Regions from separate parts of the Traorella sp. mt218 genome, predicted to be linked through region 2. Evidence: a T-box and tRNA genes for the amino acid it is inferred to sense, from the RefSeq annotation. Region 2 holds a T-box; the other holds one or more tRNA genes.
The links. The T-box of region 2 lies ahead of tyrS (tyrosine--tRNA ligase). A T-box ahead of a tRNA ligase gene usually reads a tRNA of that ligase, here a tRNA-Tyr.
Positions count from the first base shown of each region.

Region 1: it has a tRNA-Tyr gene. The T-box ahead of tyrS (tyrosine--tRNA ligase) is inferred to sense a tRNA for this amino acid. The anticodon was not compared.

Region 1 is NZ_JBVAYM010000007.1:79,924-95,860, forward strand. It holds gene ACZYT3_RS05225 (response regulator transcription factor) at 1-447, opposite strand, end outside; gene ACZYT3_RS05230 (TVP38/TMEM64 family protein) at 475-1,137, opposite strand; gene ACZYT3_RS05235 (hypothetical protein) at 1,234-1,671, opposite strand; gene rpiB (ribose 5-phosphate isomerase B) at 1,708-2,166, opposite strand; gene ACZYT3_RS05245 (putative manganese-dependent inorganic diphosphatase) at 2,188-3,819, opposite strand; gene ACZYT3_RS05250 (N-acetyltransferase family protein) at 3,963-4,436, shown strand; gene pyrE (orotate phosphoribosyltransferase) at 4,446-5,075, opposite strand; gene pyrF (orotidine-5'-phosphate decarboxylase) at 5,072-5,779, opposite strand; gene ACZYT3_RS05265 (dicarboxylate/amino acid:cation symporter) at 5,810-7,162, opposite strand; gene ACZYT3_RS05270 (MFS transporter) at 7,462-8,715, shown strand; gene ACZYT3_RS05275 (glycerophosphodiester phosphodiesterase family protein) at 8,712-9,512, shown strand; gene ACZYT3_RS05280 (hypothetical protein) at 9,599-9,988, opposite strand; gene ACZYT3_RS05285 (hypothetical protein) at 10,482-10,676, shown strand; tRNA gene ACZYT3_RS05290 (tRNA-Gly) at 11,138-11,211, opposite strand; tRNA gene ACZYT3_RS05295 (tRNA-Lys) at 11,218-11,293, opposite strand; tRNA gene ACZYT3_RS05300 (tRNA-Gln) at 11,310-11,385, opposite strand; tRNA gene ACZYT3_RS05305 (tRNA-Tyr) at 11,395-11,479, opposite strand; tRNA gene ACZYT3_RS05310 (tRNA-Thr) at 11,493-11,568, opposite strand; tRNA gene ACZYT3_RS05315 (tRNA-Val) at 11,576-11,651, opposite strand; gene ACZYT3_RS05320 (hypothetical protein) at 11,858-12,274, shown strand; gene alr (alanine racemase) at 12,275-13,390, shown strand; gene ACZYT3_RS05330 (copper homeostasis protein CutC) at 13,408-14,109, opposite strand; gene ACZYT3_RS05335 (ATP-grasp domain-containing protein) at 14,234-15,436, shown strand; gene ACZYT3_RS05340 (esterase family protein) at 15,438-15,937, shown strand, end outside.
Region 2 is NZ_JBVAYM010000012.1:26,364-42,300, forward strand. It holds gene ACZYT3_RS07395 (Sapep family Mn(2+)-dependent dipeptidase) at 144-1,523, shown strand; gene trmB (tRNA (guanosine(46)-N7)-methyltransferase TrmB) at 1,525-2,154, shown strand; gene ACZYT3_RS07405 (hypothetical protein) at 2,170-2,835, shown strand; gene ACZYT3_RS07410 (thioredoxin family protein) at 2,850-3,185, shown strand; gene ACZYT3_RS07415 (hypothetical protein) at 3,216-3,869, shown strand; gene murC (UDP-N-acetylmuramate--L-alanine ligase) at 3,884-5,191, shown strand; gene ACZYT3_RS07425 (hypothetical protein) at 5,237-5,650, shown strand; gene ACZYT3_RS07430 (hypothetical protein) at 5,661-6,206, shown strand; gene ACZYT3_RS07435 (LacI family DNA-binding transcriptional regulator) at 6,223-7,215, shown strand; T-box leader at 7,209-7,395, shown strand; gene tyrS (tyrosine--tRNA ligase) at 7,426-8,649, shown strand; gene ACZYT3_RS07445 (hypothetical protein) at 8,721-9,488, shown strand; gene ACZYT3_RS07450 (dipicolinate synthase subunit B) at 9,478-10,056, shown strand; gene dapA (4-hydroxy-tetrahydrodipicolinate synthase) at 10,053-10,922, shown strand; gene ACZYT3_RS07460 (sporulation protein Cse60) at 10,936-11,103, shown strand; gene ACZYT3_RS07465 (DUF1540 domain-containing protein) at 11,146-11,307, shown strand; gene ACZYT3_RS07470 (hypothetical protein) at 11,408-11,935, shown strand; gene ACZYT3_RS07475 (oligosaccharide flippase family protein) at 11,922-13,610, shown strand; gene ACZYT3_RS07480 (pseudouridine synthase) at 13,607-14,305, shown strand; gene ACZYT3_RS07485 (thymidylate synthase) at 14,302-15,174, shown strand; gene ACZYT3_RS07490 (dihydrofolate reductase) at 15,171-15,644, shown strand; gene ACZYT3_RS07495 (pyrimidine-nucleoside phosphorylase) at 15,646-15,937, shown strand, end outside.

The DNA of each region.
Region 1 (15,937 bases), on a different contig from region 2:
TGTAAACGTATCTAATTCCAATCCGCCAACGATCAGCTTATGGCTGTTTTCTTCAACATTGCCGCCTTTCAGCTTTAAGATCTGGTCATAACGGCGAATATTGGAATTCACTCGGGCAATCAGCTCCATAGGCTCAAAGGGCTTGGTCACATAATCATCAGCCCCTAAATTTAAACCGGTGATCTTATCGATATCTTCGCTTTTTGCACTTAAAAAGATAACGGGAACATCATCTGTTTCTCTAAGCCTCATGACCATCGTCAATCCATCCATCTTCGGCATCATCACATCTGCGATAACCAGATGGATCTTATGCTCCTTCATCTTCTCCAATCCTTCCATGCCATCAACGGTCTCTATGACCTCATAGCCCTGATTCTTCAGGAAAACAGCCACCGTTTCCCGGATCCCCTTTTCATCTTCTACTACAAGTATCGTATGTTTCATATCTCACTCCCCCTCGCCTTTTCCATTTTATACGATTTTATCATTTTTTTGAATGACTCTTTTATAATAAATGGCTCCGCCGATCACTAGAAGCAGCGTAATGAGTGCGATCATGGTCGTCATGACAAGATCCCCGCTCTTAAAAGAAGCTGACAAAAAGGTCGATGTGATGATGCTGGGGATACGTCCGATCGTCGTCAATGCCAGCCATTTCACCAAACGGATATTTCCTAGACTGACAAGATAGGTCATGACATCCTTGGGCGATCCGGGTATCAGAAATAAGACAAAGATCCAGAACATGCTTTTTTTAGATGCGATCAGCGCTTCTGCTTCTTTTACTTTGTCGGAAGCAAACATGACATCAATGATCTTATGACGGAAGATGCGCACCAGGCCATACACAAGCAGGGTCCCGAGAAATGAGCCGATCAGACAGATCAGCGTACCATTCCATGCACCAAATAAATAACCGCTGGCCAGCTCCAGGGGTTCTCCCGGAAGAAAGGCAAGAAAGATCTGGGCAGCGATCAGTCCGATCATGGATAAGACCTTAAGTCCTATTGGCATAGCTTCAACAGTTTCAAGAATCTTATTCATATCAAAATTCAATAAACTTACCACTGTAATTATAGCTAAGACAATGACACATGATACAAGGATCATTTTATTTTTCGTTGACATTTTCATATCTGATTCTCCTAACACGATCATTCTAAGCAATACTTATAAAAAGAAAACAGAGGAAATTCTTAAATTTTTCTAAAAAAAATAGAAGCAGTGCTTCTATTCGTATTTCTTAAAAGCTTCAGATAACTTATTAAGATCCGTACCCTGTTTGGTTACCATCAGATACTCCCCATTGATAAGCGCATCATAGCTTTCATCCGTTCCATTCTGATTGATCGTTACCTTACCGCTGTTTTTGATTTCTTTCATCCAGCTGGATATTTTTTCATCCTGCATGTTCATCCGATACAAATAGACCGGATTTCCCTGATATTCAAAGGCTTTTCCTTCATGGGCATTGATATCGACGACTTCCATATCCTTGGCATTATCATATTCCAGACCCTGTTGATCAAAATAAGAAAACATATCCTTCATTTCACTTGTTTTGACAGGCTGATTTGCCGACGGATCTTCCTGTGTTACTTCATTCTGGCCAAACCAGCTGCATCCGCTTAGCAGCATTGATAAACATAATATATATATAAGTTTCATAAAATTCCTCCCATAGCTACTATGGGAGGAATTTGTTTATTTATTCATCAAACCTTCATTATTTTCAATTTCTTCGATCATCTTTACACGCTGGGCATGACGTCCTTCTTCAAATTCAGCTTCCAGCCAGCTGTCAACGATCATCTTCGCCAGCTCAATACCCACGACACGTGCCCCAAATGAAAGAATATTGGAATTATTATGCATTTTTGATAATTTGGCACTATACGGCTCCGAGCAGGTCGCACAACGAATGCCCTTCACCTTATTGGCGGCAATACCGATGCCGATCCCTGTACCGCAGATAAGGATGCCGCAATCTACTTCTTTATCGACGACTGCATGTGCCACCGCCACTGCTGCTTTGGGATATGGATAACTTTCTGTGCTGTCTGTACCATAATTGATGATCTCATATCCTTTCGCCTGCAAATATGCCGAGATTTCTTTTTTCATCTCTACTGCCGAATGATCATTTCCGATTCCTATTTTCATATTTTCTCCATTTCTATGATCTTACATCATCTTAAGTAAATTAGAAAGCTTTGGTACTAATTGCTGCTTACGGGAGATGATCTCACTGTCATAACCGCTCATTTCATCAATTTCCGTTTCAATGAGATCCTTCATGATATTTTTAAGTGGACCGCTGTAAACGAACATGCTTCCTTCAGCCATGATATTTGAGAACATCATGATCACCAGATCATAATTTTTCTCACTCTGTTCCTTTTCGATATATTCCTTAAACGAAGGAAGGATCGATTGGATATCTTCCATATGTTCAAAATTAGTCTGCCCGATTGCTATCTTATATTTACCGATTTCATAAGTTTTCAGGTCACGGTTCAAGATATTTTCAGGAGTGCTCTTTTTCAGTGAGATCGAAGCACTTAATACACCTAAGGCAAATTCATTGAGATCAACCTGTGCCAGATCGGCAAGCCATCGTGCCATTCGTTTATCAAATTCTGTCGTTGTCTTCGATTTAAAATACATCGTATCACTGATGATGGCACCCAGCATCAGTCCCGCAAACTCTTTTTCAGGCGTAATCCCGTTTTCCTGATATATCTGTGCGATGATGCTTGAGGTACAGCCGCAGCGCATATTGCGATAATAGATCGGATATGTCGTCTGGATATCTCCGATATGATGATGATCGATGATTTCTTCTATGATCGCTTCATCAATATTATTGATGGTCTGATTCTTAGCGCTGTGATCGACCAGAATGAACCTGCGCCGTTCATAATTGCTTAAATGATAACGAGAGATCGCTCCTACGATATTTCCAAACTGATTGATGACCGGATAAGAACGATAACGGGTATGTGAAAGCCGCTGGGAAACATCATTGACATATTCGGTATCCAGACAGGTAACCACATTGCGTGTCATCACATATTCCACCGGTATTGACTCTGTGATCACCTTGGCCACCTTCATCGTATCCAGATCGGTCTGAATGATTGCACAGCCTTTTTTCAAGGCCAGCAGACGGTTTTCCTCCGATACCTGCTCCTTGCAGGTAATGATCAGACATTTGACGCCACATTCGATCAGCTGACGCTGTTTTTCATCTCCATCGCTTAAGATAACGATGCTGTCTTTGAATTCTTCTGAATAATGTGATCCGTTGATCAGCGTGACGATATATATGCTTCCATCACTTTCATAATGGTCCGGTTCGATGATGATCTTACCCTGGATCGTATCGGCAATCTGTTTGACAGAGGCCTTTGACATCAGGGAGTTGAGCTGTTCATCGCTCATTCCCCTCGTACTGGAAAGATTGGAAGTCGATATGATGCCTTGCAGCTTAGAATGTTCATCTACGACGAATAAGGATTTGTTTTTTACCGTATAGAGCTTTTGCCATGCCTTGGCCATCGTCATATTCATCGGGATCAAGGTCGGCTCATCCATGGCGATATCCCTTAACTGGCTTCTGGCATCTTTTAAAAGAAAAGGTCCTTCTACATTGAAACGTTTGAGGATATATTTTGATTCGTCATTTAATGCTCCTAAACGTACAGCGATGGCGCTTTCTCCTAAAAGCTGCTTTAGATTTGCATATGCCAATGCACTGCATATGGAATCTGAATCAGGATTTTTATGTCCTGTTACAAAAATTGTTTTATTCACTTTTTACCACCTGCTTTTATGATAAACGAAATATACTTTTTTTTCAACCAAATTCATTGAACATGAGCATTTTCTGCTTCAGGATTACATAAGATTTCAAACTCATATGAAATATGATAAAATAAGAAAAAAAGGAGGTTTTTATGCATATAAGAAAAGCTGAAGAAAAAGATGTCAAGCGAATCAATGCCCTTTTGATACAGGTGAATCAGATCCATCATGAAGGAAGAAAGGATCTGTTTAAGGCAGGCGGCAGAAAATACAGCGATGAGGATCTGAAAAAGATGCTTCATGATGAAAAACGACCTGTCTTTGTAGCTGTGGATGATAACGATGAGGTCATGGGATATGCCTTCTGCATCTTCCAACAATATGTCGCTCACCCGATCATGACCGATATCAAAACGCTTTATATCGATGATTTATGTGTTGATGAAAAATACCGGGGACAGCACATCGGTACAGCTCTTTATCATTATGTCGTTGATTTTGCGAAAAAGAAGAAGTGTTACAATGTGACCCTGAATGTCTGGTGTCTCAATGAAAAAGCCATGAAATTTTATGAATCATTAGGACTCAAGCCACAAAAGATCGGTATGGAAATGATCTTAAAATAAAAAGCCGGATCATTTCATCCAGCTTTCATCATTGGGATTATCTCTGAATCGGATCAGATTTTCGATCTGATCTTTTTTTATGTAGCCTTCTTCAGCCGCAACCTCTAAAAGGGTATCATAGTCACTTGCGGATATATTTTGAACATGGTGCTCTTCAAGCCGCTGGGCCGCTTTTTTCATGCCATAGGTAAAGATGCTGGCAATGCCCAAAACCTCTGCTTTTGCTTCCCGCAAAGCTTCTACGACTTCGATGCAGCTTCCTGCCGTAGATATCAGATCTTCAATAACGACGACCTTCGTATGCGGTTCACATTTTCCTTCGATACGATTATTCCGGCCATGATCCTTGGCACTGGCACGCACATAGCCCATAGGTTTGTTGAGAATGGTCGCAACGATGGCTGCATGAGCAATTCCCGCCGTACTTGTTCCCATGACTGCTTCACATTCAGGATAATGCGTTTCAATGATCTTCGCAAGGGCATGCTCGACATCATTGCGTACCCTGACATCCGATAAGGTCAAACGATTGTCACAATAGATCGGACTTTTGATACCGCTGGCCCATACAAAAGGCTCTTGGGGACGTAAAAAGACAGCCTGAATAGATAATAAATCTTTCGCAATCAATCTTTTCATGCTTCATCCCCGCTTTCAAACTCCCGGCTTGCCTTGCGATAAGCAGCGAGTGGATCACTGCTTCCGGTAATCGAACGGCCGACAACGATATAATGTGACCCCAATTGATGTGCCTTGGCAGGTGTTGTCACACGCTTCTGATCACCCTTAGAATCACTGGCAAAACGAATGCCCGGTGTTACCGTCACAAAATCTTTGCCGCACCTTGTACTTACTGCCGCAACCTCCAAGGGTGAACAGATAACCCCGTCACAGCCGGCAAGTTTTGCGTTATATGCATAATGCTGTACCGTTTCCTCCATGCCATGATCGATCCACAGCTCTTCATGCATCCTCTCTTCACTGGTGCTGGTCAGCTGCGTCACAGCCAGCAATATTGCCTTTGAATGCATCTTTACCAAGGCATCTTTGGCTGCTTTCATCATTTCGATCGTACCGCCTGCATGAACATTGATCATATCGACATCCAGCTTAGCCAGATTCATCATTGCTTTATATACGGTATTGGGAATATCATGAAGCTTTAGATCCAAAAAGATCTTATGGCCTCTTTTTTTGATCTCACGAACGATTGCAGGCCCTTCCGCATAAAACAGCTCCATGCCAATTTTAACGAACGGCTTTTCTTCCGTGAACCGCTCCAAAAATTCTAATGTTTCCTGCTGACTTGAAAAATCACAGGCAATTATGACCTCTCTTTTCATTGTGTACCTCCCTTTTTAAATCATTTCAGCTTATTCTTTGCTTTCCGCATAATAAGCGTCTTCATCCAATAATTTTTCACTCTTGGCAACCACCATCGAGCATGCGGTATCACCTACGACATTTAAGGCCGTACACAGCATCTCGATCGGACGATTGATTGCCAAAATCAGCGTATAAGCCATCAACGCCATATCATTGCCATATCCCATGCCGGAAAGGATCGTAAAGAGAATGACAGCCCCTGCTCCCGGTGCGGCCGGTGTTCCGATCGAAGCCACCAGTGCCAAAATACCTACCACCAACAAGGCTTGAAAAGTAATCTCATAACCGCCGCAGCTGGCAATAAAGATCGTTGCAATCATCTGCATGATCGCTGTTCCATCCATATTGATCGTCATTCCCAAAGGAAGCACGAATGAAGCAATTTCTTCATGAACGCCCAGCTCCTTCGTTGCCGTTTTCAAATTCAAAGGCAATGTCGCTGCACTTGAAGAGGTAGAAAAGCCAAACAGGGCTACCTTGCTGACCTTCTTGACAAACTGCCTCGGATTGACGCCGGCTGCGATCCACACGAACAGCGCATAACCGAAGATCAGCACGGCCAGCAGCAAGACAACGGTCAAGATCACATAGGCTAAGGCCGGCTTCAAATAATTGATGCCATAGACCGCAAAGGTTCTCGTAATCAGCACGAAGATTGCCAGAGGACCAAATTTATGAATGATGAAGCCTAAGATGATCGTAATGATATCACTGATTTCTTCACAAAGCTTTTGGAAGGTTTCCATCTTTTTCTTACTTGAATTCATCGCCAGTCCGATGCCGATCGCCATGACCAGTACAGCCAGCACGCCACTGTTATTTGAAAAAGCCGAAGTAACATTATTTGGCATTGCTTCTAATAAGATATTCAGAGGATTGCTTCCTGTTGTACTGGTGGATGTTTCAAGTCCTGCCAGGGATGTATTGCTGAAAAAGCCCATCTGATACGTCACATAGCCGGCAATCGCGGCAAGAATCAATGCCACTGTTGTTGTAAACAGGAAGCATATAAGCGTTTTTGAAGAAATACGGCCCAATTTTTTAGTATCGGTGATCTGAATCATCGCCAAGACGATGCTCGTAAATACCATCGGAATGATGACCACCTGCAAGCCGCGAATAAACAGCTGTCCGAGAATATAAAATATTCCCAAGGCACTTTCATTGCCCTGTGCGGTAATATCAGCAAATAATAATGAATTGATCTGATTCCACAGTTCTGCATTGCCATTAGCATTCAGATTTTCACGCAATGCGATCATGGCAACTCCGCAAATAAGCCCGAATAATAAAGCAAGCATCATTTTTGCGGCCAATTTTGTTGTAGACTTTTTTGACATAACTCTCTCTCCTTATAAAAAAACCTCATAAGTCGAGACTTATGAGGAAATCATATAAACAGAAATAGCCTGGATACAGCTAAAAAAATGTTGTCTGTCATCCTTCATAGTCTCTCGTACTATATTAAAGGTTGTCCGTATCTATTATAGGAAAAAAGAAAGAAATGTCAATTATGAATTTTGTCATTTTTTAGTAAAAAATATATAAAATCAAATTAAATAATATAAATAAACCACCTTTTTATATTTTGTTATGAAAGAAAGAATGCTACAATAGAAACATAAAAAAGGAGTATATGATGAAACTAAATACAAAACAAACATTTTTTATCGGACTTGCCTTTATGTCTATCTGTGCCTTCTGGCAGCTCTATGATCAAATCATTCCCTTGATGCTGGATCATACCTTTCATCTGAATGCGACGCTGATCGGTATCATCATGTCATTTGATAATATCCTGGCTTTGTTCATGCTGCCATTTTTCGGAAGTCTTTCAGACAAGATCGATACCCGTTTAGGAAAAAGAATGCCCTTTATTCTGACAGGCTCCTTCACTGCCGCAGTCTTTTTGATCCTGATACCGATTGCCGCCAATATGAAATCAATCGCTCTTTTCATCATCGCCCTGGCCTTGACCTTGATTGCCATGCAGTCCTATCGATCACCCTCAGTTGCGCTCATGCCCGACTTAACACCCAAGCCTTTGCTTTCAAAAGCCAATGCCATCATCAATTTAATGGGAGCCATTGGCGGAATGCTGGCACTGATCCTGATCAGCCTCTTCGTACCCGAAGGTGTTGAAAATTATCTTCCTTTATTTATTTCTCTTGCTGCTATCATGCTGGTAAGCGCAGCATTGCTGTTCATCACTGTCAAAGAAAAGAAGCAAACGATTGAAAGCAGCAGGGATGAACCGCTCATACAGTCACATAAGCAGTTGCCTAAAGATGTAAAGCGTTCCTTATCCTTTCTTTTATTTTCCATTGCCTTTTGGTTCATGGGCTATAATGCAGTTACCACCGCCTTTTCCCGCTATGCTGCTGCCATATGGGATAAAGGAGCCGGCTCAAGTGCTACCCTGATGCTGATCGCCACGGCTGCCGCAACGATTGCCTACCTTCCTATCGGACAGTTATCCGCAAGATTCGGCCGCAAAAAAATGATTCAGTTCGGTATCATCTTATTAAGCTTCAGCTTTCTTGTCGGCGGCTGGTTCACAAGTCTGTCACCGCTCGCTTATCTTATCTTTGCCTGCGTCGGTATCGCCTGGGCCAGCATCAATGTCAACAGCTACCCGATGGTCGTGGCAATGGCAAGTGAAGGCGATACAGGAAAATATACCGGCATCTATTATACCTTCTCCATGTCTGCACAGATCATCACCCCGATCCTTTCCGGCCTCTTTATCGATCTGACAGGCTATGGCTCCTTATTTCCTTATGCCTTTATCTGTACCTTATTGGCCTTTATCACATTTACACAGGTAGCACATGGCGATGAAAAATGTGCCGGTGCAAAAGGAATCGAAGCGTTTGAGGAGATGGATGCATGATCTGGTTAGTGATTTTTTTATTCTTATTGCTGTTTTTCTATCTTTTTCTGATATTTCCCCGTTTTTCAAAGAAAAAGGAACTCTTAAGGTATCAATCAGTTGATTATGCCCATCGTGGACTACATAATGAAAAATATCCCGAAAACAGTCTGAAGGCCTTTGAAAATGCGATAAAGCACAATTATGGCATTGAATTGGATGTACAGCTTACCAAGGATGATGTCGTTGTCATATGTCACGATTTTAATTTAAAAAGAGTCTGCGGCATTGATAAGGAAATCGATACCTGTACTTATGAAGAGCTGTGTCAATATCGCCTTTTCAATACTGAATATACGATTCCTACGCTCAAATCTGTCTTAGAGCTGATCGATCATCAGGTTCCCATCATCGTTGAAATCAAACAAAAAAGCATTGATTGTAAGACCTGTGAGCTGACAGCACGATTACTGGATGCATATCATGACAACTATGTAGTTGAATCCTTTAATCCTCTGGCCATGCACTGGTATATGAAACATCGCTCACATGTCATACGAGGACAATTAAGCAGTGATTTTTCTAAAAACAAAGAGGTTCATCCTCTCATGGGCTTTCTATTTAAGCACTTATGTGCAAATTTTCTCTCCCGGCCGGATTTTATTGCTTATGATATCAAAGATGCCCATGAATTGAGCTTTCAGCTGTTGAAAAGGTTTATTTGCAGCGTTGGGTGGACATGTAAAAGTGAAGATGAATTTAAGAAAGTAAGAAATGATTATGATATCATCATCTTCGAAAACTTTCTGCCTAAATAAATTCAGGTTTTTTCACCCCGGGATTCAAAATCTTAAAGATATCTCTGACTAAAAAGATGATCTGATGGGATCATCTTTTTTCAATCTTAGTCATTATGATTCCTATTTGTGATCAACAACGAAATCATATAGGCAAATAAGAATAAATTAATTACAAATAAAGTATGAAAAAGGGCAATTTCTTGTTTTTCCGCAAGCGAAATCAAGCTTGAATTCATCGTTAATGACACCCAATACGTAAAATAGCCTAAAAATAATGTCACAACGATAATAATCATGCTTCCTGCTAATTTGTATAATCCGTCAGGATGTGATCGCATTTCCATATAAATACATAAGATCATATACACCATTGCGATGATCCCAAGACTTCCTATTCGAAAATCAAGATTGCTTATGCCGACAGCCCCACAGGCCATTACAAAGACTGACCAGAAAATAATGATGCACCATAACCAAAATTTTAATGATTTCATAAATTTCTCCTCTTTATTTTATATGTTTTTATTTTCATAAACACTTTATCTCTGATCAAAGCATTGTTCTTGTATCTTTTGATATTCAAATCTGTTTAGCTCATACCATTGATTATCTGTCTAAATGCCACTGAGGATTCTTTTTTTAATAAAACAATAAAACACCATAGATATCGATTTGATGGTTTCCACTCAGCCTTTGAGTGAATAATTATGATAAGAAAATGTCAGTACCGGCTATAAGAAATGAATATGATCAATTTCACTACCTCTTACATAAGACTTTTCCCTTTATTCTTTTCACTTATATAATAACTAAAAATGTAATGAATATATACTCTTTAAATGCAATGAGGTCTATGATAAAATTGAATCAGTGAGTGATATTTGTAAATAATTCCGGATATCACAAACTACGTTCTCTTTCCAGAAATATTATATATTAAAACCAAACGAGCAAATCGTTAAATAGTAATTTGTTGAGGAGGTAAAAATGAAAAATGAACAAAAAGACAACAAAGAAAAGATAAACTTTATATGTTTTCTAGTTGCGTCAATAAGTTTTTATATCGTATCTGTCATGAATTTTATTGATAAGAATACTAATACTGCAGTAGTGTTTTTATGTTTAGGATCATCATTCTTATGCTTATCATCTACTCATCGAAATAAAGATAAAAAACAATAAAGAATCATAAAATTACAACTTATATGAATGTTAAAATCAAGTGCGAAGATTTTATTTCAGATAGCGGTATGAAATACGGTGGAAATGTTGGAATTAAAGGATATAATAATACAAAAAAGAAGAGTATTCTCTAAACTTTAAATTATTTAAAATTTGTTTAATACTTTGAGATTATATTTTTGTTTATGCTCTTTAATATAAAATAGCTTACCGGATAAACTTTGTATTTTTGTTTGTAAGAATAATAGGATATGTAATTATAGTATTTTATAGGTGCTATAATTTGATTTAATTTTATACTTATAATCTTTAATAACTTTAAGTATTTCCGGATTCGGTTTTAAATTCTGAATAGTCTTAAATTCAAGCATAAAAAATGTCCTCCTTCCTGAAAAGAGGACATTGCTTTTATATAAAATAAAAACTTACGAGCTTTTTACAGTCCGTAAGTTGTGTTCAAATGGAGCGGGTGATGGGAATCGAACCCACGTAGTCAGCTTGGAAGGCTGAAGTTCTACCATTGAACTACACCCGCAAAAGATGGTGACTCGTTGGAGATTCGAACTCCAGACCCTTTGATTAAAAGTCAAATGCTCTACCAACTGAGCTAACGAGTCAAGAATGTTTTTTATTTGGCTGGGGCAACTGGATTCGAACCAGTGAAATGCTAGAGTCAAAGTCTAGTGCCTTACCGCTTGGCTATGCCCCAACAAAAAAATGGTGGGGGGAGGCAGATTCGAACTGCCGAACCGTTAAGGAACTGAGTTACAGTCAGCCGCGTTTAGCCACTTCGCTATCCCCCCAGTTCAATAAAACTGGTGCCGACTAGAGGACTTGAACCCCCAACCTACTGATTACAAGTCAGTTGCTCTACCAGTTGAGCTAAGTCGGCAGAAAAATGGTGGAGGTTAACGGGCTCGAACCGCTGACCCTCTGCTTGTAAGGCAGACGCTCTCCCAACTGAGCTAAACCTCCATGTATATTTAACCTAGTTGCCTAGGTGCTTTAATATAATACCATTGAGAATATGTGATGTCAACAAAAAAATCTATTTTTTTCAAAATTTGTGAATATTGGTAAAAGTCTTTATTTTATGAACACGGAAATAGGTTTTCTTTTACTTATCCTTGTCTATAAAGATGATATCTTTTGTGTTATAATCTTTCTCGAGGAGTGATCTTATGGATATTTTTAATACAAAGATTTTAAATCAGCGCCAACGATGGAATCGGGCATTACTGTTTGCCATTGGCGGAACGATTCTCAGTATCATCGTTTGTGTCCTTATCCAGCGTATGATTCATCTGCGCTCGTCCCTGTTTTATCTGGCCGCCGCTTACTTTTTGAGCTGGCTGATTTTGGAAACAGGACATGGGGTTCAAATAAAGTTCTCTGTTCTTGCGGTCGTATGTACGATCATCGTGATTTTATTGTCGGATATGTTTGTTATATATGGAACCCTTACTTTTTCATTTCCGCTTGAAGCTCTTATTACCGTTATCAGAAGCTATGCTGATGTTTCGATCAATTCATTGTTGTCACTGATCATTAAGGTAGGAGCCGTCACCTTAGCTTATGGAAAGTCGAGAGTCATTTAAATGTATTATCGGGATACTTATGCGAAAATTGATTGTGATGCCATTGCTCACAATCTTTCTTTGCTGAAAAAAAAGACCTCTCATGCTCTCATAGCCGTTTTAAAAGCCAATGCCTATGGGCATAATGATTACTGGGCAGCAAAAACGGCCATAGAATCGGGATGCTGCATGGTGGCTGTCAGCTCCTTGGATGAAGCCTTAGCTTTGCGAAGGCAGGGTTTCTATGATCAGATACTCATCTTAGGACACATCCGTCCAAAGGATATTTCAATAGCGATCGAGCACCGTGTTAGCGTATCGGTGATCTCAAGTGAATGGCTGAAGGAAGTAGTTGCTCTTCATCCCAATCTCAAACATCTTATCTTTCATATCAAGGTCGATACCGGTATGAATCGTATTGGATTAAGGAATATCGGTGAAGTCGTTGAAGCTGTTGATTTGATTCAAAGACACCATGGTATCGCAGAAGGTATTTTTACACATTATGCCTGTGCCGACAGTGATTCGAAAGAAATGTGTGAGCGGCAGTTTGATAAGTTCAAACAGATCGTAACATCATGTAACTATCCTTTTAAATGGATCCATGCTGAAAACAGTGCAGCCATCTTAACGTATGAAGATACATTGACCAATGCAGCCCGCTGCGGACTTGTCATGTATGGCATCTCTCCTGTTGCGACTGATCTGGATTTAAAGCCTGCTCTTTCTCTGATTTCACATCTGACATGTGTCAAGAAAATCAAAAAAGGTGAACATGTCGGTTATGGAGCTACTTATCAGGCAGATGAGGACTGTTTCATCGGCACCTTGCCGATTGGTTATGCCGATGGCTTTTTAAGAGCGAATCAAGGCCGTTTTCTTTATTGTGAAAATGAATGGGTCGAAGTAGTGGGCAGAGTCTGTATGGATCAGTGCATGGTCAGGCTTCCTCACTTTTTTCCGGCAGGTACACCTGTTGAAATTATTTCTTCTCATTGTCCGATTTGCGAAATGGCTGAAGATCTGCATACGATACCTTATGAGATCCTTTGTATTTTGAGCGATCGCATTCCACGAAAAATCTATTATCACCAGCAAGAGGTGGCTGTCATAAACAACCGGCTTCATGAGTTTTGATTCATGAAGCCTTTTTATTATCCCTTTAATTGTTTTAACGCTTTTCTTAATGTTTCTCTGTCAACTGCCACATAATTGCCGTCATCATAATAGGTTTGTTTCGCAGTCATATGAAGCTGTCCGCTTTGGGCATTTGCCGCAATATCTTTTATATTGGAAGGGGTAATGCCACCGCCGACAAGCAATTCGATCTTCCCTTTATATTTCTGATATAACTGACCAATGATCTGACTGCCCTCTTCGATCGTACATTTACCGCCACCGCTTAATATGCGGTCCACACCACAGCTGATCAGTGTCTGGAGGGCTTTGTCTAAGTCCTCGCATTCATCAAAAGCTTTATGAAAAACAGCTTCACGATGGAAGGAATGGATCAGCTCGACCATCTTTTTTGTATGCTCGATATCGATCGTATGATCTTTATTTAAAAAACCGAATACAATGCCATCCGCTTGGGCACATAAAAGCTCTTTCGCATCCTGCATCATATTTTCTATTTGAAGCTCTGTATATACAAAGCCTGCCGTACGTGGACGCACCATGCAGCAGATGGGTAAATTTGTCAGCTTCTTTGCCATTTTCAAAGTCGTTACTGTCGGTGTCAGTCCTCCAAGCTCCAAAGCACAATTTAATTCAAGACGATCGACCTCAAATTCATTTGCACAGATACAGTCTTCTATCGTTCCGCAACATATTTCTATCTTTATTCCATGAATCATTATGATACCTCCTTATTTATTATACTATAAATATCCCTATTTTTTTTCTTTTATCGCATATCATGAAAATGAAATTGAATCACTTCCTATTTAATGATAAAATATGACAAAAGGGGGATTCGACATGAATTTTGTTTTTTTATCGCCTAATTTTCCAAAGACCTATTATAACTTTACACAATGCTTAAGAAATAATGGTGTCACTACCCTTGGAATCGGGGATGCTCCTTATGATCAGCTCAGTGATGCTTGTAAACAATCATTATGTGAATATTACAAGGTCAACAGTTTAGAAAATTATGATGAGGTATTCAGGGCTTGTGCCTATTTTTCTTTTAAGTACGGAAAGATTGATTGGCTTGAAAGCAATAATGAATACTGGCTTTTAAGAGATGCACAGCTAAGAGAGGATTTCAATATCAATACCGGTTTGAAAAATGATCGTATTGATGGTATTAAATTTAAAAGCAAGATGAAAGAATTTTATGCAAAGGCAAAGGTGCCTGTTGCTCGTTATCATATGGTTTCTACATTAGAGAAAGCAAAAGCTTTCATCAAAGAAGTGGGATATCCGGTCGTTGTAAAGCCCGATAATGGTGTCGGCGCTTATGCGACCTATAAACTGACAAATGATGAAGAATTGGAAGATTTTTATGATAAGCTTCCTTCTGTTCCCTATATCATGGAAGAATTTGTGAATGGTACGATCGTATCCTATGATGGCATCTGTAATTCAAAGAAGGATATCGTTTTTGAAACGAGTCATTATTTTCCCGATCCTGTCATGAATCTGGTCAATGACCAGCTGGATACCTGGTATTATTCTAAAAAAGTCATTCCTGAAGATTTAAAGGATGCCGGAAGAAGGGTCATTAAGGCCTTTGATTCTAATTCCCGTTTCTTTCATTGTGAATTTTTCCGATTAAATGAAGATAAAAAGGGTCTGGGAAAGAAAAATGATATCATCGGCTTAGAAGTAAATATGCGTCCGCCGGGAGGATATACGCCGGATATGATGAATTATGCCAATGATATCAACGTATATCAGATCTGGGCCGATATGGTATGCTATGATAAAGGCTTTTTTGATCCGGATCAGCGTCCCTATGTCTGTGTATATGCCGCTAAACGAGATGCCCATCACTATGCTCATTCCAATGAGATGATCTTTGAACGTTACCGTGATCATATCGTCATGTATGAGCGGATGCCGGAAATTTTTACGAATGCAATGGGAAATGATGCCTTTATGGCACGTTTTGTAACGGAGGAAGAAGCCATTGCTTTTGCACATTATACGTTAGAGAAAGAAAAGAAGGTTATATAAGATGCATATTCAATATTTTAAAGAGTATTCATATAAATTAGATCGTGACATGGAATTTAAGGTCTATGGACATAGCGGCCGTCCCTTTATTATTTTTCCATGCCAGAATGGCAAATTTTATGATTTTGAAAATAATGGCATGATCGATACGATTGCCGATAAGATTGAAAGTGGCAGAGCCATGCTTTTCTGTGTGTCCAGTATTGATGAGGAAACATGGAGTGCTGATGGTGACTATCATGGACGGATCATGTGGCATGAGCAGTGGTTCAGCTACATCTGTGATGAATTTATTCCTCGTATGTATCAGATTCATCATGAATTATCCCATGAGGATCATATCGGCAAACCGATCTTAAGCGGTGCCAGCATGGGCGGCTATCATGCGGTTAATTTCTATCTGAGAAGACCGGATATCTTTGGAGGCTGTTTGTCTTTGAGCGGTCTTTTCCATGCCGGTTACTTTTTCCCTAACTACAATGATGAAACGATCTATTATAA
Region 2 (15,937 bases):
TGTTTAAAAGAAGCATTGGTAAAGCTAAGTGTTGAAATCAATGCTTCTTTTTTATTTAAAAAACACATAAAATAACAAAATTGAAAGCTGAAAAAGTTATGAAAATAAATGAAAATGTGATAGAATAATAGCGAGGTGTTAATATGGATTTTAAATCAGAAGCAAAAAAATATGAAAAGCAGTTTAAAGATGATTTAAAACAGATCGTCAGCATTCCTTCTTTGCGTGACGATTCTACAAAATCAGCAAATGCACCTTTTGGCAAGGCTTGCAGGGCTGCTTTAGATAAAATGATGGAAATCGGTCAAAAAGCTGGTTTCAATGTAAGAGATATCGATGGATATGCCTGTGTGATCGAATATGGAGATCAAGAGGATTCGATTGGCATACTTGCTCATTTGGATATCGTTCCGATCGGTGATGGATGGACACGCGATCCGCTGGGCTGTGAAGAGGAAGCAGGCTTTATGTTCGGCAGAGGGGTATTGGATGATAAAGGACCGTTGATTGCCGGATTGACAGCAATGAGGATCTTAAAAGATAATGGAATAAAATTAAATAAGAAAATCCAGCTGATCTGCGGTTGTGATGAAGAAAGTGGCATGCAGTGTATGGAGTATTACTGCAAGCATGAAAAGCTGCCTTCTTTTTCCTTTACTCCGGATGCTTCTTTTCCTGTGATCTACGGTGAAAAGGGAATCATGAGCCTTGAATTAAAATTTAAAAATGATACTCCTATTAAATCGATGCAAGCAGGTGAACGCATGAATGTCGTTATCGGAAAAGCGGATGCTTATGTAAATGATTTCGATTATGGGAAGGAATTTGATTTTTATTTGAAAGCAAATGGTCTAAGCGGTTCTCTTTCAGAAGAAAAGGGTATGACGAAGATCCATCTTGATGGTGTTTCTGCGCATGCTTCTACTCCTTGGATGGGTGTCAATGCGGGCTTGCATTTATTAAATTTTGTAGGCTGCGTGTATCAGGATGATCAGCTGACGCGTTTGGCACAGATGTTAATGGATGTTCGCGGATATAAGACACAAATAGGTATTGAGGGTGCTTATATGGGACCTTTAAGCTGTAATACGGGAATCATCCGTATCGATGATGATGAAATTTCGATGATCTTAGATATACGCTATCCAAATGATACTACCTGTGAAACAGTGACTTCAGGCATGAGAAAGGCTTTGAAAGAGGCGGGCCTTGATGGAAGCGTAGAGTGTCTGTCTGACAGCAAGCCTTTGTTTTTGAATCCTGACGGCGATTTTATTCAAAAGCTGATGCAGGTTTACAGAGAGTATTCACAGGATGATTTTACGCCTGCTATGACAATGGGCGGCGGAACTTATGCACGTAAATTACCGAATTGTGTTGCTTTCGGTCCGGAATTTCCACGTCCTCTAGAAACAACATTGACTATTGGCGGTCCGCATCAGGCCGATGAAGCGATCAATATCGAAGAGATGCTGACGAGCATTGCTATCTATGCTGCTGCATTAGAAACTTTGGGTAAATAATATGCGCGTCAGAAATCTTCCATGGGCAAAGGATTATTTGCCTACACAGCCATCTTATGTGGCAAAGCCGAATGAATATAAAGGCAGATGGAAAGAAATTCTTCAGGTTGATACATTGCATCTTGAGATTGGTTCCGGGAAGGGGGATTACTGGCTGGCGATGAGCGAACAGTATCCGAATGAAGGATGGATCGGTCTTGAAAGAAATACCAGCATTGCTGCTTTAGCGTTAAAAAAAGCAGAGGGCAGTTTTCAGAAAAACCGTTTATTTATCTGTCAGGATGCCAAGGATTTAAATGAGTGGTTTGAAAAGGGAGAACTGGATGTCATTCATTTGAATTTTTCTGATCCGTGGCCGAAAAAAAGAAATACGAAGCGCAGACTTACTTATCGTACCTTTTTAGAAGTATATCGCAATCTGCTTAGTGATCATGGAAAAGTGATCATGAAAACAGATAATACACAGCTTTTTGAATTTTCGCTGCTTGAATTTCAGGAATGTCGTTTTCATTTAGAGGAAGTTTATTTAGATTTTCGTAAGGAAGATCATCCTGAAGATGCCATCAGCGAATATGAATTGAAATTTATGAAACAGGATCATCCGATATATCGGGGAATCTGGCGTAAATAAGAAAGGATGTGACATATGAAAAAAGTGGCATGTCTATGGCTGGCGCTGCTGCTATGCGGTTGTCAGGTAAATGAAGCTGATTTAAAAAGCGAGCTTACAAATGAATTTCATGAGCTTTCTGATCAGGCTCCAATATCTTATACCACAATGAATAAGCCTCTTTATTCATATTATCTTCCTAAAGATGTCGGACGTTTGCAGTCGAACCCTTTAAGCTCACTTTTCATGAAAGATGGCGTAAGATTCATCATGAATTTTAATCCAAATGAAGTAGTGATCCATGATTACTATCAGGCATCAACCACTTATGAATTGGAAGAGCCGGTGGAAAATGAAATATCAGATTTATTTTATGATGTTACCGGTACCTTTAAAGGCAGCGATCATCGTTACCATAAATATGAGTGTCAGATCACAGAGCTTGAGGATGGAAGCTATCTATTGCTTTTAGATATGGAATATGTAAATTTTACAGCTGTCTTAAGAGCAGTACAGATCCAGCCACTGGTGCATTCAATGTTTATTATTGCGAAATCCCTGCAGTATGATTCTGATGAGGTGATTGCGCAGTATTCTCTGCGAAGCTCTTCAGATTCTGTCATGAGCGATCTGGATGAATTTAATAAGGAGCTTCCGGATAGCGGCTCTCTTTCAGAATTGATCGAAGGGCAAAGTGAATAAGTAAAGGAGTCATTATGAAAGAATTGATGGATGTTTTAGAAAGTGAAGAACAGTTTTATGAATTGATCCAGGAAGATAAGACCCATGTTTTTGTATTCAGTGCCGACTGGTGTCCGGACTGTGTATATATCAAGCCTTTTCTTCCTGAATTGATAAAAAAATATTCCCAGTATGTATTTGTATATGTTGACAGAGATGCCTATATCGATCTTTGTATCGATCATGAGATCATGGGAATTCCTTCTTTTGTCGTTTACAGACAGGGAAAGGAAATTGGACGATTTGTCAGCAAATTGAGAAAGACAAAAGAACAAATCGATGATTTCTTAAGCTCGATGCTTGAAAAATAGGGATCATGGATGACTTAAGGAGGTTAAAGGATGTTTGAGTGGCTGAAAAATTTATTGTTTGATGAAGAAGATGTTGTCGTAGAAGAAGATAAGCTTGAACAGATCGATTTCACAAAAGTGGATGATTTTGAAGATATTCTCTCTGAAGCTCCAAATAAGCCGATGGTCCAAAGCAATGTTCAGCGAAGTCCTGAAAAGAGTGAAACTCCGGCTGTAAAAGAGAAAGAGGATCATGATGAGGTCTTGCTGCGAACAGAATTTAATATACAGCTTAAGGATGAGCCGAAAAAAGAAAAGGCAGCTGAAATAAAAACAAAGCGTCCTGAAAGAGCTGTCAGCGAGAAGAAAGAGCGTGACATTGAGATCAATTCAGTGATTTCTCCGATGTTTGGTGAGGGTGAAGGAAAAAAGGTCGAGGCCTTGGCACCGTCTTCCCCTGTTACAAAGAAAAAAGACGGTCTGGGAACTGTGATCTCACCTATTTACGGACAGGCTGAGCTGAATGTTCATGAACAGGAAGCAATTGCAAAAATCAAGGAAAATGAGCAGGCGGATATGCCGGTCATCGAGGAAGATGACTGGAAGGATGATATTCCTTTGGAAGAGCTGATCAGTGGTGAAGAAGAGAGCGATGATTGCGTACAGTTTTCACTGTTTGGTGATAATAAGTCGATCAATGAGTAGAAAGAAGGAGCAATGTGGTACATTTTATAGGAATCAAAGGAAGCGGTATGGCTTCACTGGCATGCATTCTGAATGATATGGGAGAAGAGGTCAAGGGAAGCGATATTGATAAATATATTTTTACGCAAAAGCCTTTGGAGGAAAGAAATATAAAAATTACATCATTTGATGAAGGAAATATCAATGAAGGTGAAACGATCATCATCGGCAATGCTTTTGATGAATCGAATGTCGAAGTAAAGAAGGCAAAATCATTAAAGAATGCCGAAGTATATTATTATCATGAATATTTGGGAAAATTGGTGGATCGATATACTTCGATTTCTGTTGCGGGCACGCATGGCAAGACAACGACGACAAGCATGCTGGCTCATTTGCTGTCGGCAGTTAAGCCTACCGGCTTTCTTATTGGTGACGGCAGAGGTGATATGGAAAAGGATGCTCATTATTTTGTACTTGAATCTTGTGAGTATCAGCGTCATTTTATGGCGTATCATCCTGATTATGCCATCATTACCAGCGTTGATCTGGATCATATCGATTATTATCGTGATCTGGATGACTATAAAAGTGCCTTTATCGATTTCGGAAAACAGGTAAAAAAACAATTGATCGTATTTGGAGATGATCAAAATATTCAAAGCATGGATTTTCAGCGTCCTGTACTTACTTATGGATTGCATGAGAAGTGTGATGTCAAGGCCGTTGATTTCAAGGAGGATGAAAACGGCATGACATTTGATGTCATGATCCATGGTAAGCTTTATGGCCATTTTGATTTACCTTATGTAGGTATTCATCTGTGCTGGAATACGCTGGCCGTGATTGCACTTGCATATTGCGAGAACATTCCGGCAGACGTGGTGCAAAGACAAATGTCAACATTTAAAGGTGCGAAAAGACGCTTTGCGATCGAAAGCAAGGGTACTCAGATCTATATTGATGATTATGCTCATCATCCGACTGCTATTGCCTTGACGATTGAAGCGGCTCGTATTAAGTTTCCTGACAAAAAGCTTGTTGCTGTGTTTAAGCCGGATCGTTATTCACGCATCTATGCTTTTATGAATGATTTCGCAGAGAGCTTGCAGAAGGCAGATGAGGTCATCCTTTGTCCTTTCCCGGAAAACGCTAAAAAAGAAGAGGGCATCGATATTGATATTTATGATTTGGCGAAGCTGATTCCAAACTGCAGGGTCATGGATGAAACAGAAGAAAATGCCCGTATCTTAAGCAGAGAAGAGAATGTCGTTTATTTATTTATGAGTTCAAAAGATATTTATAAGTGGAAAGATCTTGTAAAAAGTTTTCATTGCTCTTGAAATTGCTTACAGAATAAGGTATATTTATAATAATGAGGTGAACATATGCAACTGGAACAGTTTTTTGAATCATTGAGCTACATCTGTTTAAAGATCTTGCCAATGTTAGGAGTTGTTTTGCTGATCTATCTGATCATCATGGTAAGGAATCTTATCATTTGTTTAAAGAGTGCCGCTAAAACGCTTGATGAGGCAAATATGCAGCTAAGGAAGCTGGATGTACCGCTTCATACAGTGGGTGAAATATCAAAAAGTATCGATCAGGTGCATGAATTGACAAAGGAGTCTTTGAAAAGTATTTCCTTGAGCTTGTTTCAAACGATAAGTGCTTTAAAGGAATGGCTGATGAATCTTATTCATAAGGACGGAAAGAATAAGGAATTTGAAAGTGATGTTGATATGAGTGCTGATGAAGCAGATGCTTCATCGAAAACAAATGTCCCTATACAGGATGAATAAAGGAGAAAACATGGAAAATAATAACAATAAGGATATTGAAAAAATTCAGGAAGAACTGAAATATAAGATCATCACACTGGATGATGACGATGACGATTCTAAGATCAAAAAATTAATCGAAAATGTGATTGAAGAAATGAACAAGGCTTTTGAAAAGTTTAAGGCATGGTATGCGGAAAATAAAAATTCTGAAAAAGCACAGGAAATGAAAGATACGTTTATTAATGAAATGAATCAGCTGGTAAATAAGACTTCTCAGGTCGTCCATGATATCAAAAACAATCCTCAATTGCAGGAAAAGCTGGCAAGCGGTAAAGAAACGGTCGTAGAGCTTTCAAAAAAGATCTATGCCGGTGTAGAAAGCGGCGTTGGCAATATTCTGGAAAATGAGAAGGTCGCTAAGACGATCGATACAGTGAGCGATAAAGTAGTTGAAGTAATTCATGATGATAAGGTGCAAAAGGGCATCAAAGCAACGAAAAAGGGTATCTTAAATGTTGCGACAAGCGCTTATGAAGGACTGAAGAATATTTTGGATGACAAAGAAGAACAATGATGGGCAGGTGATGAAGATGAAGAGAATTACAATTTATGATGTTGCGAAAGAAGCGAATGTTTCCTTGGCCACTGTTTCGCGCGTGATCAATGGCAGTGATGTCGTGCGTGAAGATACACGTCTTAAGGTTGAAGAAGCGATCAATAAGCTTGGATATAAGCCAAATGCGATTGCACAGGGCCTGGCGTTATCGAAGACAACGACCATCGCACTGGTCGTTCCGGGAACAAGCATCTTTATGACGGGACAAGTGATCAACGGACTTTTGGATGTAGCTAAGATCTATAAATATAATATCGTATTGCATTCGGTGAGCGAAGGTATCACACAGATGGAGGATGTGATCGATAACATTATTAAGTCAAGGGCAGATGGTGTCATCATCTTCAATGACAAGCTGAATCGGAATGAGCTGGCAACACTTAACAGCTATCAGATCCCTATCGTCGTGATCGGAAACAGGATCTCGGATGAAATGATAGGATCTGTCTTTATCGATTATGAGAACTTGGCTTATGAAACGACAGTGAAGTATTTGGATAAGGGGATTGAAAATATTGCGCTCATAGAAGACCGCAAAAATCCTTCTTATATTCGTCAGCTTTTACGCGGTGTCAAGAAGGCATTTGAAGAAAGAGGACTTGTTTTTGATCAGTATGTGGAGATTCCTAAGGAATATCGTTCCTCTTATTTGTATTTAAAGGAATATTTTAAGACGCATACTCATCAGATGGTACTGGCATATCGTGATTCACAGGCTATGGCCGTGCTGAATACAGCCAATGAAAATGGTATTTCAGTCCCGGATGATATGGAAATTATATGTGTTTATGACAGTAAGTATAACTCAATGGCACGTCCTCAGATTTCATCCTACAAGATCCCTGACTATGATCTGGGTGCCGTAGCGATGCGTGTCATGACAAAGATGCTGCATGATGAAAATGAAGTTATTGACAAAGAAATCGAATTAAGTTATATTTATACTGCTCGTAAAACAACAAAATAGCGTTGAAGAGAAAAGAGCTATAGGATCACTTTTCAGAGATATGATGGCTGGTGAAAATCATAATGTGACTATAGAAATACACCTTGGAGCTGCTTATGAGAATAAGACGTATATCGGCGTTAACGATATGAGTGCACATTTGATGTGAACTAAGGTGGTACCACGTAAAGCGTCCTTGGATGACGCTTTTTTATTTTTAGGGAGGAAATTATGAATTTGTATGAAGAGTTAGAATGGCGAGGACTTATCAAGGACTGCAGCTCGCCTAAGATCAGAGATCTTTTAAACAATGAAAAAATTACTTTTTATATCGGAACCGATCCTACCGGTGACAGTTTGCATATCGGTCATTATTCATCTTTTTTGATTTCGAAAAGATTGAAGAAAGCAGGACATAATCCGATTCTTTTGGTAGGAGGGGCTACCGGGCTGATCGGAGATCCGAAGCCTACTGCAGAAAGGGCCATGATATCTAAGGAAGAGGTTGCACACAATATCGAAAAATTGACCAAGCAGGCATCTGAGGTTTTTGGATTTGAGGTCGTTAATAATTTTGATTGGTGCAAGGATATCAACTTCATTGATTTTTTAAGAGATTATGGGAAGCATTTTAATATCAACTATATGTTGAATAAAGATATCGTTTCAAGAAGATTGGATGAGGGAATCACTTATACTGAATTTTCTTATATGATCATTCAGGCTCTTGACTTTTTGCACCTTTATGAAAGCAGAAACTGTATCATGCAGGTGGCCGGACAAGATCAGTGGGGCAATATGACAGCCGGTATCGAATTGATTCGCAAGAAGCTTGGTAAAGAAGCTTATGCCTTTACGATGCCGCTGGTTACTAAAGCTGACGGTACTAAATTTGGAAAAAGCGAGGGAAAGGCGATCTGGCTGGATCGTGAAAAGACATCTCCTTATGAAATGTATCAGTTTTTGGTGAATAGTGAAGACAGCAAGGTCATCGATTATCTGAAAACTCTGACCTTCCTATCTAAAGAAGAAATTGAAGCTTTGGAAGAAAAGATGAAGACTGAACCTCACAAGCGTGAAGCCCAGAAGGCTCTTGCAGCGGAAGTTGTCCGTGACCTTCATGGTGAAGAGGAGCTGCAGAAAGCGTTGCGTATCACCGAAGTATTGTTCAGAGGAAATATCACGGAACTGAAAGAGGATGAGATCAAGGATGCCCTTTCTACTTTTGAATCTTCTGATGTAACCGACGCTCAGACCTTGTGTGATGTTTTAGTGGAAGCTCATATCGCCAGCAGCAAAAGAGAGGCAAGAGAATGGATTTCACAGGGTTCGATTCAGGTGAATGGAGAAAAGTTCAAGGATCCTCAAGCGATCATTTCTAAAGAAAACGCTCTTTTTGATAATAAGACAGTTATTAAGCGCGGCAAAAGAAATTATTACGTCATTGCCCAGTAAAACGCACTCTGTGCGTTTTTTTTGTCGCAAGATATGCCATTGGGCATACTTTATATTGAAAGGGTGTGACTATGCTTGCGATATTAAATAGTGATACACGCATGAATATGGTATATCAGTATCTAAAAAATAAGATGGAGTGTATCCTGCTTGATGATTTTACTGTTTTAAAAATGAAGTTTGATGCGATCCTACTGCCGATGTCCGGATGGAAGGATGACGGAGCCATGGTGGTTCGTGGTATTGATATGAAATGTCCAATAGAATTTTTTGATATGATCAAAGAAGATGGAGTCATCATATGTGGAAATATGACGCCTAAGATCAAAGAATTACCTTATAGAAAAATTGATTTAAATTCTTATGAGGCCTTTATTCAGGCCAATTCCAAACTTACTGCGGAAGGTGTTTTGTTTCTGCTTTTAGATAACACAAATCAGGGTCTTCTGGATCTTGATGTGGATCTGATCGGCTATGGGCATAGCGGCAAGGCAATCTATGAGCTGTTGAAAAGGATAGGCGTAAAAATACGGGTGGTTCGCCGAGTCGTATTGGAGGAAAGCAGTGATTTTGTAAGCGTTGATGAGTATCTCGGACTCAAACCTTCTTCGATCATCATCAATACTTCGATTACGAATATCATTGATGATCTGATGATACGCAAGATGGATGAAAATCTGATCATCAATCTGGTAAGAAGTGCCTCCTTTAATGAAGCGCTGCTTCGCCAGCGACATTGCAGAATCGTTCATGCCGGACCGCTTCCCGCTATTTTTTCACCGCAAAGTGCTGCCCATGTCATGCAGGAAACGCTTATGGATATCTTATATGAAAAATAAGCTGTTGGTTGGGATCAGCGGATCCTTCTGCAATCATGAACGCGTTCTATGCGAACTAAAAAAGCTTTATGATGAATATGAGCTCAGCTTTGTCTTTACTAAAAACGTTGCGATGCTTGATACACGTTTTTCCAGTGCTGCTGATTTAATGAAAAAATGTCAGGCATTGACCACATATCCGATCATTACGAATATAGTGGAAGCAGAAAAGATCGGACCGCTCAATGATTTTGATCTGATGGCAATCGTACCATGCAGTGCCAATACGCTTTCCAGAATCGTCCATGGTGCTTATGATTGTCCGGTAGCATTATGTGCAAAAGCAATGGTACGTAATCAGAAAAACGTGTTAATAGGGATCGCAAGCAATGATATCTTAGGCATTAGTGGTGTGAATGTCATGAAAGTGATCAATATGAAGCATTTCTACATCCTGCCGTTTTATCAGGATGCTTGTGAGCTGAAACCGAATAGCTGTACAAGTGATTTTACACAACTGAAAGCTGCTTTGGATTTAGCTTATAAATCTAGGCAGATACAGCCAATATTAATGGAGAAAAAACAATGAAAAAATTATATACGGCCCTTATTACACCCTTTACGATTACAAACGACATTGATTATCCGGCCCTTGATAAGATTATCTTACGTCTTTTAGATGAAAAGGTAGAAGGATTTGTGGTATGTGGGACAACGGGTGAAAGCTCGACATGCAGTGAAAATGAAAAGCTTGCCTTGCTGGAACATGTGATTGAACTTTGTGATCACCGTGCCGAGATCTATTTTGGGATCGGCAGCAGCAATACCTGTGATTCCATGCGCCTGTTGAAATTAAGTGAAGCGTTGGATTTTGAAGGCTATCTGGTCGTGACCCCTTATTACAATCAGCCTACAGAGTTTGGGTTATATGAACACTTTTCAACGCTTGCGACTGAAACTAAAAAGAAGATCATGCTTTATAATGTGCCTGCAAGATGTGGCGTATCATTGAGTGCGGCAACTGTTATCAAACTGGCAAATGATTTTGAAAATATCGTTGCGTTGAAGCAGGCTTCAAGAGATCTGGAAATGGTCAAGGAAATATTAAATGCCACCCAAGATTTTATTGTGCTCAGCGGCAATGATGATTATCTTTTAGAAGGAATCACAAGTGGAATGAGCGGAGTCGTCAGCGTCATTGCTCATTTTGCGGCTTTACAGATGCACGCTTTCTTTGAAGGTCTTGAAGAGGGAAGAGATGTCAGTGAGCTGGATATCTTTTTTAAGAAGCTTGCACATCTATGTTTTTTAGAATCTAACCCGATCGTGATCAAATACTTGCTGAGTCAAAAGAATGAATGTGAGAATGTATTACGTCTGCCAATGACAGCGATCGGTTATGAAGCCAGAGTGGTTCTTGATCAAAATTACGACAAATTATTTATGGATTCTTAGATATCATTCTTTTATGAAAGTAAAATGTATCGATGAACAGCATGAGAATGATCTGACGATGGTCATCAACGAATTTATCAAGGATAAGAAGGTCATTGATATTAAGTTTTCCAATGCCTGTTTCAAAAACAATGATGAACAGATCTATTGTTTCAGCGCATTGATCCTCTATGAGGAATAAAACTCTTTTTATCTGGCATACTAAGTCATGGAGGAAAAAAAGATGGAAAATAAAACTAAGATCAATTGTTCGGTCATGTCATGTATCTTTAATAACCAGAAAATTTGTGATGCTCATGAAATCAGTGTCGGATGTGATCGCTGTGCAAGTCCTAACTGTACCCATGAAACTGAATGTGTTTCATTCCGTATGCGTACAGAGTAATTGCTGTTAATTCTTGAAAGGATCTCCTGAAAAATGCAGGAGATCTTTTTATAGTACCATTTAGCTGTTAATTGTGATACAATGTTGACGAGGTGTTGTCATGAAAAAAACAGGAATACTGCTGTGTTTAACACTTTTGCTGGGAGGCTGCTTTCAATCGAATGGCAGCAATGAACAGGAGCAGAATGAAAGATATGAAAACTTTATGGAGCTGCTGATTGACAATTCGAAGCAGATTACCACGAATATACCGTTTGACTGGGATTTTCAGATGGAAAAAAGCGAGGATGGCTACATATATGAGGTCAGAATCTTTAATCCAAGAGTTGCAATGAGCAATGTTCAGATGATCGGGGCAAATATTGCGGAGATCAATGAAAAACAGGTTGCACCAAGTATCGGTATCTTTGAAGATACGGTATATAACATGATCCCGAATCAAGTCAATGTCGACAGAGGGTATTATGAAGGAATAGGTATCAGCGGTACGAGCAGCGAGAAGGCGTTCGTGCTGAATTGTCTTGTTGTTTATCGAGATAGGAATCAGACAGACAATTATATATATTTTATCATTAATGCAAATTATGATGATTTTGTAGGTGAAGAGGTAGTGGATGGCAATGAATGAAAATCGTAAGCAATCGATCATATTTGGAGGACTGATTTCCAGTGCCGGGGTATTGCTTTCCAAGGTGTTGGGATTGGTCTATGTCATACCGTTTAATATGATTGCCGGAGATCAGAATATTCGATTTTATGGTTATGCTTATAACATCTATTCTTATCTTTTGAATATATCGGTAGCCGGTATTCCGTTTGCCATTGCGACGATGGTAGCTAAATATTATAACGTAAAAGACTATAAGACAGCTTTGCTGATCAAAAAACTTTCTTTGGGGCTGATGATGGCGTTGGGGTTTGCCGGAATGTGCTTTGTCCTGCTGACCAGCACCCAGCTTGCGGAATTGATACTTGCCAAAGGAAGCAGTGCGGAAGATATTGAAATTACGAAGAACGTATTGATCATCATTTCTTTTGCTTTGTTTTTTGTACCGGTGCTGAGCGGTTATCGCGGCTTTTATCAAGGCTTGAAGAGGATGGAGCTTTATGCTTTTTCACAGGTTTTTGAACAGCTGGTCAGAGTATTTTTCCTGTTAGGTGCAGGGGCCATCGCTGTCTATATCTTTGATAAAGATCAGATATGGGCCGTATATTTTGCGGTCTTCTCGGCAACTGTTTCAGCGATTTGTGCTTTACTGCATATTTATAAGTATGATAAGCAGGAAACAAAGGAAATGAGGGAATTGGCGGCAACCCAAGAGAGAATTGCCAACAATAATCCTAAGCTGTTGCTGAGAGAGCTGATCATCATCGCGATCCCTTACTTTGTTTCTTCGATCGTTGCCTATTCTTCGGATATGATCGATCTGATGTTCTTCTCAAGAGCCCTGGAATCCACCGGAATGAATGCTGATTTAAGTAATTATATTTATGGTACGGTCATAGCGATGCATACGAAAAAGATCATTGCGATACCGCAGATCCTCGCTGTCGGTTTCAGTGCCTCGCTGATTCCTTATATTACTACTGCTTTGGAAAGTAAAAATTTCAAGCAGGTCTGCAAGCATGTGAAGGATACGTTAGAGTCAGTGCTTTATATCGTTTTGCCGTTGTCCTTCTGTTTGTTTTTCTTTTCAAAAGAAGTCATGTATCTGTTATTCGGTAATCCTACACTTTCCATGAGTGATGGTCTGGGTCAGGTCGTGGCAACGATCCAGCAGCTTGATTACGAGGATTATCTGATGCGCTATCGTGTGATAGATGCAATCTTCGGAACGATCGCACCATTATTTACATCACTGTTGATTGCCTGCCGATTGCGTAAGGAACCTTTGATTTCTTTAGCTGTTGGAGCTGTCGTGAAGTTTATTTCATTATTTTTCTGTGTCCAGATCTTTGGAATGACCGGGGCAACGATGTCCAATCTGCTTTCTTATATCACGATCATCGTGATGGATGTTTATTATCTCAATCGTCAATATAAGATCAATTGGAATTATACGTTAAGAAAGATCTTGGTGATGTGCTTCTGTCTTTTGCTGACAAGTCTTGTATATATGGGGCTTCATGCGATCTTTGGAGATATTACCCGCTTTGGCAGAATTGAGATGATACCGCTGTTTGTATTGGAAGGAGTGATCGTCCTGATCGTCTATGTAGCTTTGACGGCTGTTTTCCAGCTTCCGCAGCAGCTTTTCCATATCAATTTTAAGATGATCATCAGAAAGCTGAAAAGAAGATGAGATTGGATAAATATCTTGCCCATGCAAATCTGGGAACGCGCAAGGAAGTTAAAGCGCTGATACGACAGTCAAGGATCAAGGTCAATGGCTGTGTCGTAAAAAAAGAGGATCTGAAGATCAATGAAGCAGATGATATCATTTTATTTGATGATCAAAGGATCATTTATCAAAAATATGTTTATTATATGTTGAATAAGCCGCAGGGAGTTGTCAGTGCGACAACAGACCGTAAGGATAAAACAGTTTTAGATTGTTTTGATATTCCTTTAAGAGATGATGTATTTCCGATTGGCAGACTGGATAAGGATACGGAAGGGCTGCTTTTAATCAGCAATGATGGAGCACTGGCCCATCGTCTGCTTTCTTTAAGATATCATGTTGACAAGAAGTATTACGTGCAGTGTGCAAATGAGGTGACAGAAGAGATGCTTTCAAAGCTTGAACAGGTCATCGAGCTCAAAGATGAAATCTATCAGCCGGGCAGGGCCGAGCGGATCAGTTCAAAGGAGATCTATCTGACAATTCAGGAAGGAAAGTATCATCAGGTCAAGCGTATGCTTCATCATGTCGGAAATGAGGTCGTTTATTTAAAAAGAGTGGCGTTTGGTCCGCTGAAGCTGGATGCTCGCCTAAAGGCAGGAGAATGGCGCAGCTTAAGTGAGGATGAAATTAAAGAATTGGGAGGACAATTATGAAACAATATCTGGATTTATGCAGACATGTCATGGAAAATGGTGAGATGAGAATGGATCGTACCCATACGGGTACGAAATCCTGCTTTGGATATCAGATGCGGATGGATCTTCGGGAAGGATTTCCTTTACTGACGACCAAAAAGGTATTTTTCAAGGGAATTGCATTAGAGCTTTTATGGTTTATCAGCGGTTCTACGAATATCCAGCCTCTCGTTAAGGATCATGTACGTATCTGGAATGAATGGCCTTATGAAAAATATAAGCAATCTGATGCTTATCAGAATGAGAGCATGGAAGAATTTATCGAAAAGATCAAAAATGATGATGATTTTGCGAAGAAGTATGGTGATCTGGGTCCGGTTTACGGACATCAGTGGCGTGATTTCTTTGGGGTGGACCAGCTGGAAAATCTGATCCATGATTTGAAAAATGATCCTTTTTCCAGAAGACATATCATCAGTGCGTGGAATCCTGCCCAGATCAAAGATATGGCTCTTCCTCCTTGCCATGCCTTTATGCAATTCTATGTTTCCTCAGATAAAAAATATTTATCCTGTCAGCTCTATCAGCGAAGTGCCGATGTATTTTTAGGCGTACCGTTCAATATTGCCTCTTATGCCCTTTTTACACATATGATAGCTCAGGTCTGTGGTTATGAAGCAAAGGAGTTCATTCATACCTTTGGAGATGTCCACATTTACAGCAATCATTTTGAACAGATCGAAACCCAGCTTTCAAGAGAACCAAGAAAGCTTCCGAAGCTGGTCATGAATCCGAATGTGACAAGCATCTATGATTTTACATATGATGATTTTAAAATCGTTGATTATGATCCATGGCCGGCAATCAAAGGAAAGGTCAGCGTATGATTTCCCTTATCGTTGCTTATGATGTCAATCATCTGATTGGCAAGGATGGCTGGATGCCATGGAACATCAAAGAGGATCTGAAGCATTTTCGTGATTATACGATGAACAAGGATCTGCTTGTGGGCCGTAAGACCTTTGAAGGCTTCAAGAAGCCTTTGCCGCATCGCTTTCATTACGTGCTGACAAGGGGAAACTATGAATATCATGATGATGCCGTAAAGGTCATTCATGATATAAAAGAAGTCATTGACAAATATAAAAATAATGACAAAGAATTAGTTGTCATCGGTGGGGCACAGGTTTATAAAGAAGCCTTGCCTTATGTAGATAAAATGGTGATCAGCGTCATCGATCAGGCATATGAAGGAGATACGTATTTTCCTGATTATGATGAGGATGATTTTGAAACGGTCAGCATTCAGAAATATGAACGATTCAGTGTCGTAACACTGCAAAGAAAGGAAGCATAATATGCGTTTTGTAGATATAATTGAGAAAAAAAGAGATGGACTTGCCTTAACACAAGAAGAGATTTCCTTCTGGATCAAAGGATATGTAGATGGGAGCATTCCGGATTATCAGGTCAGCGCTTTATGCATGGCCATCTATTTTCAGGGAATGAATGATGATGAGATCGCATGGCTTTGTGATGAGATGATGCATAGCGGTGAGATCATTGATCTGAGTGATATTGCCGGCATCAAAGCAGATAAGCATTCAACAGGTGGTGTAGGTGATAAGACATCCCTGTCATTGGCACCGA